2 regions of the Dietzia sp. IN118 genome follow, and region 1 is predicted to be linked to the other one. Evidence: riboswitches for the same ligand, from Rfam matches in the RefSeq annotation. Region 1 holds a riboswitch; the other holds the start of a gene.
The links. Region 1 has a riboswitch for cobalamin ahead of Q2K20_RS10565 (magnesium chelatase subunit D family protein). Riboswitches for the same ligand answer to the same signal wherever they lie in the genome.
Positions count from the first base shown of each region.

Region 1 (3,399 bases):
TGAACGGTCACGAGCTCTCCCCTGTCTCCGAAGTATCAGCCGCAGCGACGAAGGGCTTCACGGCCGCCCACTGCACCACCGCACGGGCCGGGGCCCAGCCAGTGAACCGGCCGATCGAGTCCGCGTGCTCGACCTGGATCCTGGTCAGCTCCCCGCCGAATACGGCGCGGGTGTCGACCACCACGCGCTCGGTCTCCAGCGTCACCGCGTGGGCCACCAGTCGGCCACCCGGGACCAGCGCGTCCCAGCACTGTTGGAGCAGGCCAGAGGCAGTGCCGCCCCCGCCGATGAACACCGCGTCGGGGCGGGGCAGACCGTCCAGAACCTGCGGGGCGCGGCCGTTGACGACCTCCAACGACGGCACCCCGAGCCGCGCGGCGTTGCGCGCAACACGCGCCGCCCGCCCGGGATCGGCCTCGATGGCGATAGCCCGACACGACGGGTGCGCGCGCATCCACTCGATGCCCACCGACCCGGCGCCGGCGCCCACATCCCACAGCAGCTCACCGGCCGACGGCGCGAGGCGGGACAGGGCCGAGGCCCGCAGGTCGCGGCGAGTGAGCTGGCCGTCGTTCTCGAAAGCGTCGTCGGGCAATCCCGGCGCCAGCCCGAGTGGGCGGGCGGAGGAATCGGCCACGCACTCGATGGCCAACACGTGCAGGGCGGGGGCTTCGCGATCAACAGCCCAGTCGCGCGCCGCGCGGAAAAACCGGGCCTCGGCCGGGCCCCCGAGATCGGCGAGCACGGTCATCTCGCTCCCCCCGAAGCCGGCGCCCCGCAGCGTCGCGGCGACCTCTCCCGGCGTGTGCCGGTCCGCTGAGAGCATTAGCAGACGTCGCCCAGGCGCCAGCTCGCGACCGAGCGAGTGGTGGTCGCGCAGCACAGCCACGGACTCGGCCGGCCACCGCATCCTGGCGCGGGCCAGAGCGACCGAGGACACCGCCGGGAGCACCTCCACCGCATCCGCGCCCAGCACATCGATCAGGGTCGTGCCGATCCCCGCGACCAGCGGATCGCCCGAGGCCAGGGCCACGATCGAGCGCACGCGGAACCGCTCGAGGAGCTCCGGCAACCCGTCCCGCAGCGGCCGCGGCCACGGCACCCGATCGGCCGTCACGTCGCCCGGAATCATCGCCAGATGACGCTCGCCCCCGAGCACCACATCGGCGGCCAGGACGGCGCGACGGCGGGCCTCGTCGAGCCCCGCCCACCCGTCGCCGCCGATGCCGACGACCACCACCCGTGCATTCATGACGCGGAACCCTACCGCGACACCTGAGGCGCCCCGGGACAGGCCGTTGGGCTAGCCTCGGGACCACACAACCGAACAGACCCCACAGCACGAGGTGCCCCACGACCCGCCACAGGCGGAGCGGAGGGGAGAATCAGGGAAGCCGGTGAGAATCCGGCACAGGGCCCGCTACGGTAACCCGGCCTCTCAGGCGATCGCGCCCCGCGCGCACGTCCGAGATGAGCCGGGAAGTCCGGAGACCGGCCTCGCGCTGACCAGCCTGGCAGACGAGAGCGGGAGCCCCCATGCCACTGCACTACCCCTTCAGCGCTGTCGTCGGTTCCGACGACATGGCGCTGGCCCTGACCCTGACCGCGGTGTCCCCGGCGGTCGGCGGCGTGCTGATCCGCGGTGAGAAGGGCACGGCCAAGTCCACGATGGTCCGCGCCCTCGCCGGGATCCTGCCGGAGGTCGAGGTCGTCACCGGCGACCGCTTCTCCTCCGCACCCGACGACCGCGGCTCCGAGACCCCGGACGGGCGTATCCCGCACGACGCGCCCACCGAGCGGCGGCCGGTCCGCCTGGTCGAGCTGCCCATCGGGGTGTCCGAGGACCGCATCACCGGATCACTACACCTGGAGAGTGCGCTCACCGACGGGGTGACCGTGTTCCAACCGGGCCTACTCGCCCGCGCACACCGCGGACTGCTCTACGTGGACGAGGTCAACCTGCTCCACGACCACGTGGTGGACCTGCTGCTCGACGCCGCCGCCATGGGTCGGGTGACCGTCGAGCGGGACGGCATCTCGGTGGAGCACGCCGCGCGCTTCGTGCTGATCGGCACCATGAACCCCGAGGAGGGCGAGCTCCGGCCCCAGCTGCTGGACCGCTTCGGCCTCACCGTGCAGGTGGCCGCACCTCGCGACCCGGAACTGCGCGCCGAGGTGGTGCGCCGCCGGATCGCGTTCGAGGCCGACCCGGCGGGATTCGTCGCCGACCACGCCGCCGACGAGGCCGCCGTGCGCGAACGGATCGCCGCCGCGCGGCGCGTACTCGACCGGGTGAGACTGACCCCCTGGGCGCTGTCCACCATCGCCCGGGTCTGTGCGGGCTTCGACGTGGACGGCATGCGCGCCGACATCGTCACCGCCCGCACCGCCGCCGCCCACGCCGCATGGCAGGGCCGGACCCGGATCACCCGCGAGGACATCCGCGTCGCCGCGCGCATGGCGCTGCCCCACCGCCGCCGTCGTGCCCCGTTCGATGCGCCGGGCCTCGACGAGGACCTGTTGGAACGGCTCCTGGGCGACGACGACGAGCCCGATCCCGACCCCCGGGACGAGACCGCGCCGGCCGACGACGCCGAACAGTCGGAGTCCGCAGACGAGTCCGCGTCGGCAGACACCTCGGATGCAGAGTCCGCCCCGGCGCGGGCCTCGGCCGAGCACGCCGGGCACGAGCACTCGCCCGAGCAGACCGAGCAGAACGAGGACGGCCCCGGCGCCGGCAACGCCTCCAGCACCGCGGGCCCCGCCCAGGCGGGCGGGCGATCGGACGACGACGCCGACGGCCGAGCCGACGAGCAGCCCGGCGGACACGCCGCGGAGGACACCCCCGCCGACGCCTCGCGGTCCGACGCTCCCGGGCCCACCCCGCCCGAGCCAGGCACGGTCACCGCGGCCGCGGCGCCGTACCGCACCCGCCTGCTCGCCGTCGCCGGTACCGGCCAGGGCGCGGCCGGCCGCCGGTCGAGGGCCCTCACCACCAGCGGCCGCCGCATCGGCGCGCGCGCGTTCACCGGCTCCGACCTGCACCTGCCCGCCACGATCCGGTCCGCCGCGCCGCAGCAATCCGCCCGCGGTCGCGGAGCCGGCCCAAACGGTGGCCGACTCCGGCTGGCCGCCGAGGACCTGCGCTCGTCCGTCCGCGAGGGCCGCGAGTCCAACCTCGTGCTGTTCTGCGTGGACGCCTCCGGCTCCATGGCCGCCCGCACCCGGATGGAGCAGGTCAAGACCGCGATCCTCTCCCTACTGCTGGACGCCTACCGACGCCGCGACAAGGTGGGACTGGTGACCTTCCGCGGGGCCGCGGCCCACGTGGCCCTGCCGCCCACGTCGTCGGTCGACATCGCGGCCACCCGCCTCGCGGAACTCCCGGCGGGCGGCCGG
Region 1 is NZ_JAUMSR010000001.1:2,193,878-2,197,276, forward strand. Features, by position in the region: gene Q2K20_RS10555 (cobalt-precorrin-4/precorrin-4 C(11)-methyltransferase) at 1-11, opposite strand, end outside; gene cbiT (precorrin-6Y C5,15-methyltransferase (decarboxylating) subunit CbiT) at 8-1,252, opposite strand; cobalamin riboswitch at 1,328-1,515, shown strand; gene Q2K20_RS10565 (magnesium chelatase subunit D family protein) at 1,537-3,399, shown strand, end outside.

Region 2 (3,399 bases), on a different contig from region 1:
CCTGCCGCAGGGTCTCGTCGTGGCGCTGCATGAAGAACGTCTGGATGGCGCTGGCGAACGCCGCCACGGCGACGCCGGCGAGGATGATGACCACCTCGCTGCGTCCACCGCCGACACTGCGGCCCAGCGTGTAGGTGGCCAGCACCGCGATCATGCCGCCGGCGAACGCGGCGGGCGGCACCATCGCCGAGCCCATCGCGCCGCCCACGACGATCGCCAGGGTGGCGCCCAGCCCCGCCCCGCTGGACACCCCGAGCAGGTACGGGTCGGCGAGCGGGTTGCGGAACACGCCCTGGTAGGTGGCCCCGGCGATCGCGAGCATCGCGCCGACGATCGCGCCCAGCACCACGCGTGGGATGCGGATCTCCCAGAGGATGACCTGCTGACGTTCGGTGAACCCCGAGTTGATGTCGACGAGCGGCAGCCGGCCCACCAGTTCGAGCACCACGCCGCCCGGGGTGAGGCCGGCCGGGCCGATGAGGGTGCCGAGCAGGACCGCCGCGGCCAGCAACAGCGTCGCCCCGCCCAGCACGAGGGCGCGGCGGGGCGACGGGCGGGTCACGAGGCGGGCTGGTTCGCGGGGCTCTCCGCGGTCTCCGGCGCGGCGTCGGGCACCGCGGTGACGATCGCGGCGACCTCGCGCATGAAGTCCACGATGCGCGGGCCCCAGCGGCTGGCGAGGTCCTCGTCCACCACGTGGACCCGGTCCTCGCGCACGGCGGTGAGCCCGTCCCAGCCCGGTCGCTCGGCCACGACCTCGGGCGTGATGCCGCAGCACTGGCCGTCGGCGAGGAACACCAGGTCCGGGTCGGCCTCGAGGATGAGTTCCTCGGACAGCTGCGGGTAGGGGTTGTCGCCCGTGGCGATCGAGGTCAGGCCGAGCAGGGAGTAGATCTCGCCGACGTAGGTGTCGTCGGTGACGGTGTAGTAGGTGTCGTCGAGTTCGTGGAAGTACGTCAGCGGCGTCTCGCGCTCCGGCACGGAGGCGACGATCTCGTCGATCTCGCTCTGCATCCGCGACACGAGTTCGGCGGCCTCGCCGATGTGCCCGGTGGCCGCCCCGACCTGCTCGAGCTGGGTGTAGGTGTCGTCGAGGGTCTGCGCGGCGGGCAGCTGCAGCACCTCGACGCCGGAGCGTTCGAGGCCGGCCACGATGTCCCCGGTGTCGTCGGTGAGCACGACGAGGTCCGGCGCGTATCCCAGGATCGCCTCGAGGTTGGGCGTGTACCCGGACAGGTCGGTGACCGGGGCGTCGGAGGGGAAGTCGGACCGCTCGTCGACCGCCACGACGCTGTCCCCGGCGCCGACGGCGTAGAGCATCTCGGTGGTGGTGGGGGCCAGCGACACGATCGCCTGCGGTTCCTCCGCCGCGGCGGAGGTCTGGTCGGCCGGGGCCGGCTCGTCGCCGCCGGTGCCGCTGCCGCTGCACGCGGTGGCGACCAGCGCCAGGGCGGCCAGGGGGGCGAGCAGCAGCGAGCGGGCTCGTGGATGGTGCATGGCATCCTCCGTGATTCGGAGGAAGAAAACAGCTCGGGCCGCGGCCTGGGCCGCTGCACGCGACCGTCCTTCGTCCGAGGTCAGTACGTACGGCTGCCGCGGAACCGGCCGACCTGGCTCGCCCGTCCTGAGACGGGATCACAGTTGCGGGACAGCGTCGGATTCGCACCGACTTCCGCCGAGTTGCCGCGGGGTCCGACGCTGGTGGCCGGACCCGTCGAGGGTATCCCACCCGTCGTCGCGTCCGCCCATCCCATACATCCGCTGTCGCCCCTGTCCGAGCCGTCCCCGCGCCTGGCCGGGGCGGGGCGAGGTCACGCGGAGCTGGTGACGACGGTCGGGGAGGATGGATCGCGATACCTGTCGGCAGTGGGAGAGGACCGTGGAGATGACGACGACGACGAGTTCTGCAGGCGAGGGGCCTTCGGCCGCGGATCTGCGCGAGCAGGGTTTCGCGACCAGGCGCGAGGTGATGAGCGACGACTTCGTCGACCGGGCCATGGACCGGGCTGTCGGGACGGAGTCGGAGGCGATCCAGCACGTGGTCGCAGAGAACGTGTGGGGCAACATCTGGAACCGGCCCGGGTTGGACCGACGGGATCGCAGCCTGCTTAATATCGGGATGCTCGTGGCACTGCGCGCGGACGCCGAGCCGGCGGGGCATGTACGCGGCGGGTTGACCAACGGGTTGACCCGCGAGGAGATCACCGAGGCGGTCATACACGCCTCGGAGTACTGCGGCGCGCCGGCGGCCCTCGCGGCGACGAGGACCGTCCAGACCGTCTTCGACGACCTCGACGGGTGATCGCCCACACGGCCCAAGGACGTCATGGACGTCAGGTAGTCTCGACACGAGAGTGACAGACGCCACCCCTCGATCAAGGAGCCCCTCATGAAGAGCACGATGATGCCGGAGCAGTTGAACATCAGCACGATCCTGCAGTTCGGTGCGACCGTCCACTCCGATGCGGTCGTCACCACCTGGACCGATCAGGGACCACGGAAGATCACCTACGGCGATCTGGGCAAGCACGCCGCGCAGCTGGCCAACGCGCTGCGTTCCCTGGGGGTCGACGGTGACCAGCGGGTCGCCACATTCCAGTGGAACAACTCCGAGCACTTGGAGGCCTACCTCGCGATCCCGTCCATGGGCGCCGTGCTGCATCCGCTGAACATCCGGCTGTTCCCGGACCAGCTCGAGTTCGTGGCCAACCACGCAGAGGACAAGGTCGTGATCGTCGACCCGAGCCTCGTCCCGCTCCTGCAGCCGCTCCTGCCCCGGTTCTCGACGGTCGAGCACGTCATCGTCACCGGTGGGGGCGCCGCGAACCTCGAGGCTCCCGAGGGCATCCAGGTGCACGACTACGACGCGCTCCTCGCCGCCCAGCCCACCGAGTTCGATTGGCCGGAGGTCGACGAGAACTCCGGCGCCGCGATGGCCTACACCTCGGGCACCACCGGCGACCCGAAGGGCGTCGTCTACTCGCACCGGTCGATCTACCTCCACTCGATGCAGGTGTGCATGTCCGACGGCATGGACATCTCGCTCGACGACAACGTGCTGGCGATCGTGCCGATGTTCCACGCCATGTCGTGGGGCCTGCCGTACGCCGCGTTCATGGTGGGCGCCTCGCTGCTCATGCCGGAGCGTTTCCTACAGCCCGAGCCGCTGGCCGCGATGATCGCCTCCGAGCGTCCGACGCTGGCCGCCGCCGTCCCCACGATCTGGCAGGCAGTGGACGCGTACAGCGTGGACCACCCCATCGACATGTCGAGCTTCCGTGCGGTCGTCGTGGGCGGCAGCTCGTGCCCGCCGGAGCTGATCCGCAAGTTCCGGGACAAATACGGGATCAACATCGTCCACGCGTGGGGCATGACCGAGACCTCGCCCATCGGCACCCT
Region 2 is NZ_JAUMSR010000002.1:279,317-282,715, forward strand. Features, by position in the region: gene Q2K20_RS16810 (FecCD family ABC transporter permease) at 1-562, opposite strand, end outside; gene Q2K20_RS16815 (ABC transporter substrate-binding protein) at 559-1,497, opposite strand; cobalamin riboswitch at 1,586-1,730, opposite strand; gene Q2K20_RS16820 (carboxymuconolactone decarboxylase family protein) at 1,886-2,302, shown strand; gene Q2K20_RS16825 (long-chain fatty acid--CoA ligase) at 2,390-3,399, shown strand, end outside.
Region 2: it holds a riboswitch for cobalamin, as region 1 does, so the genes downstream of both, Q2K20_RS16815 (ABC transporter substrate-binding protein) here and Q2K20_RS10565 (magnesium chelatase subunit D family protein) in region 1, are expected to answer to the same signal.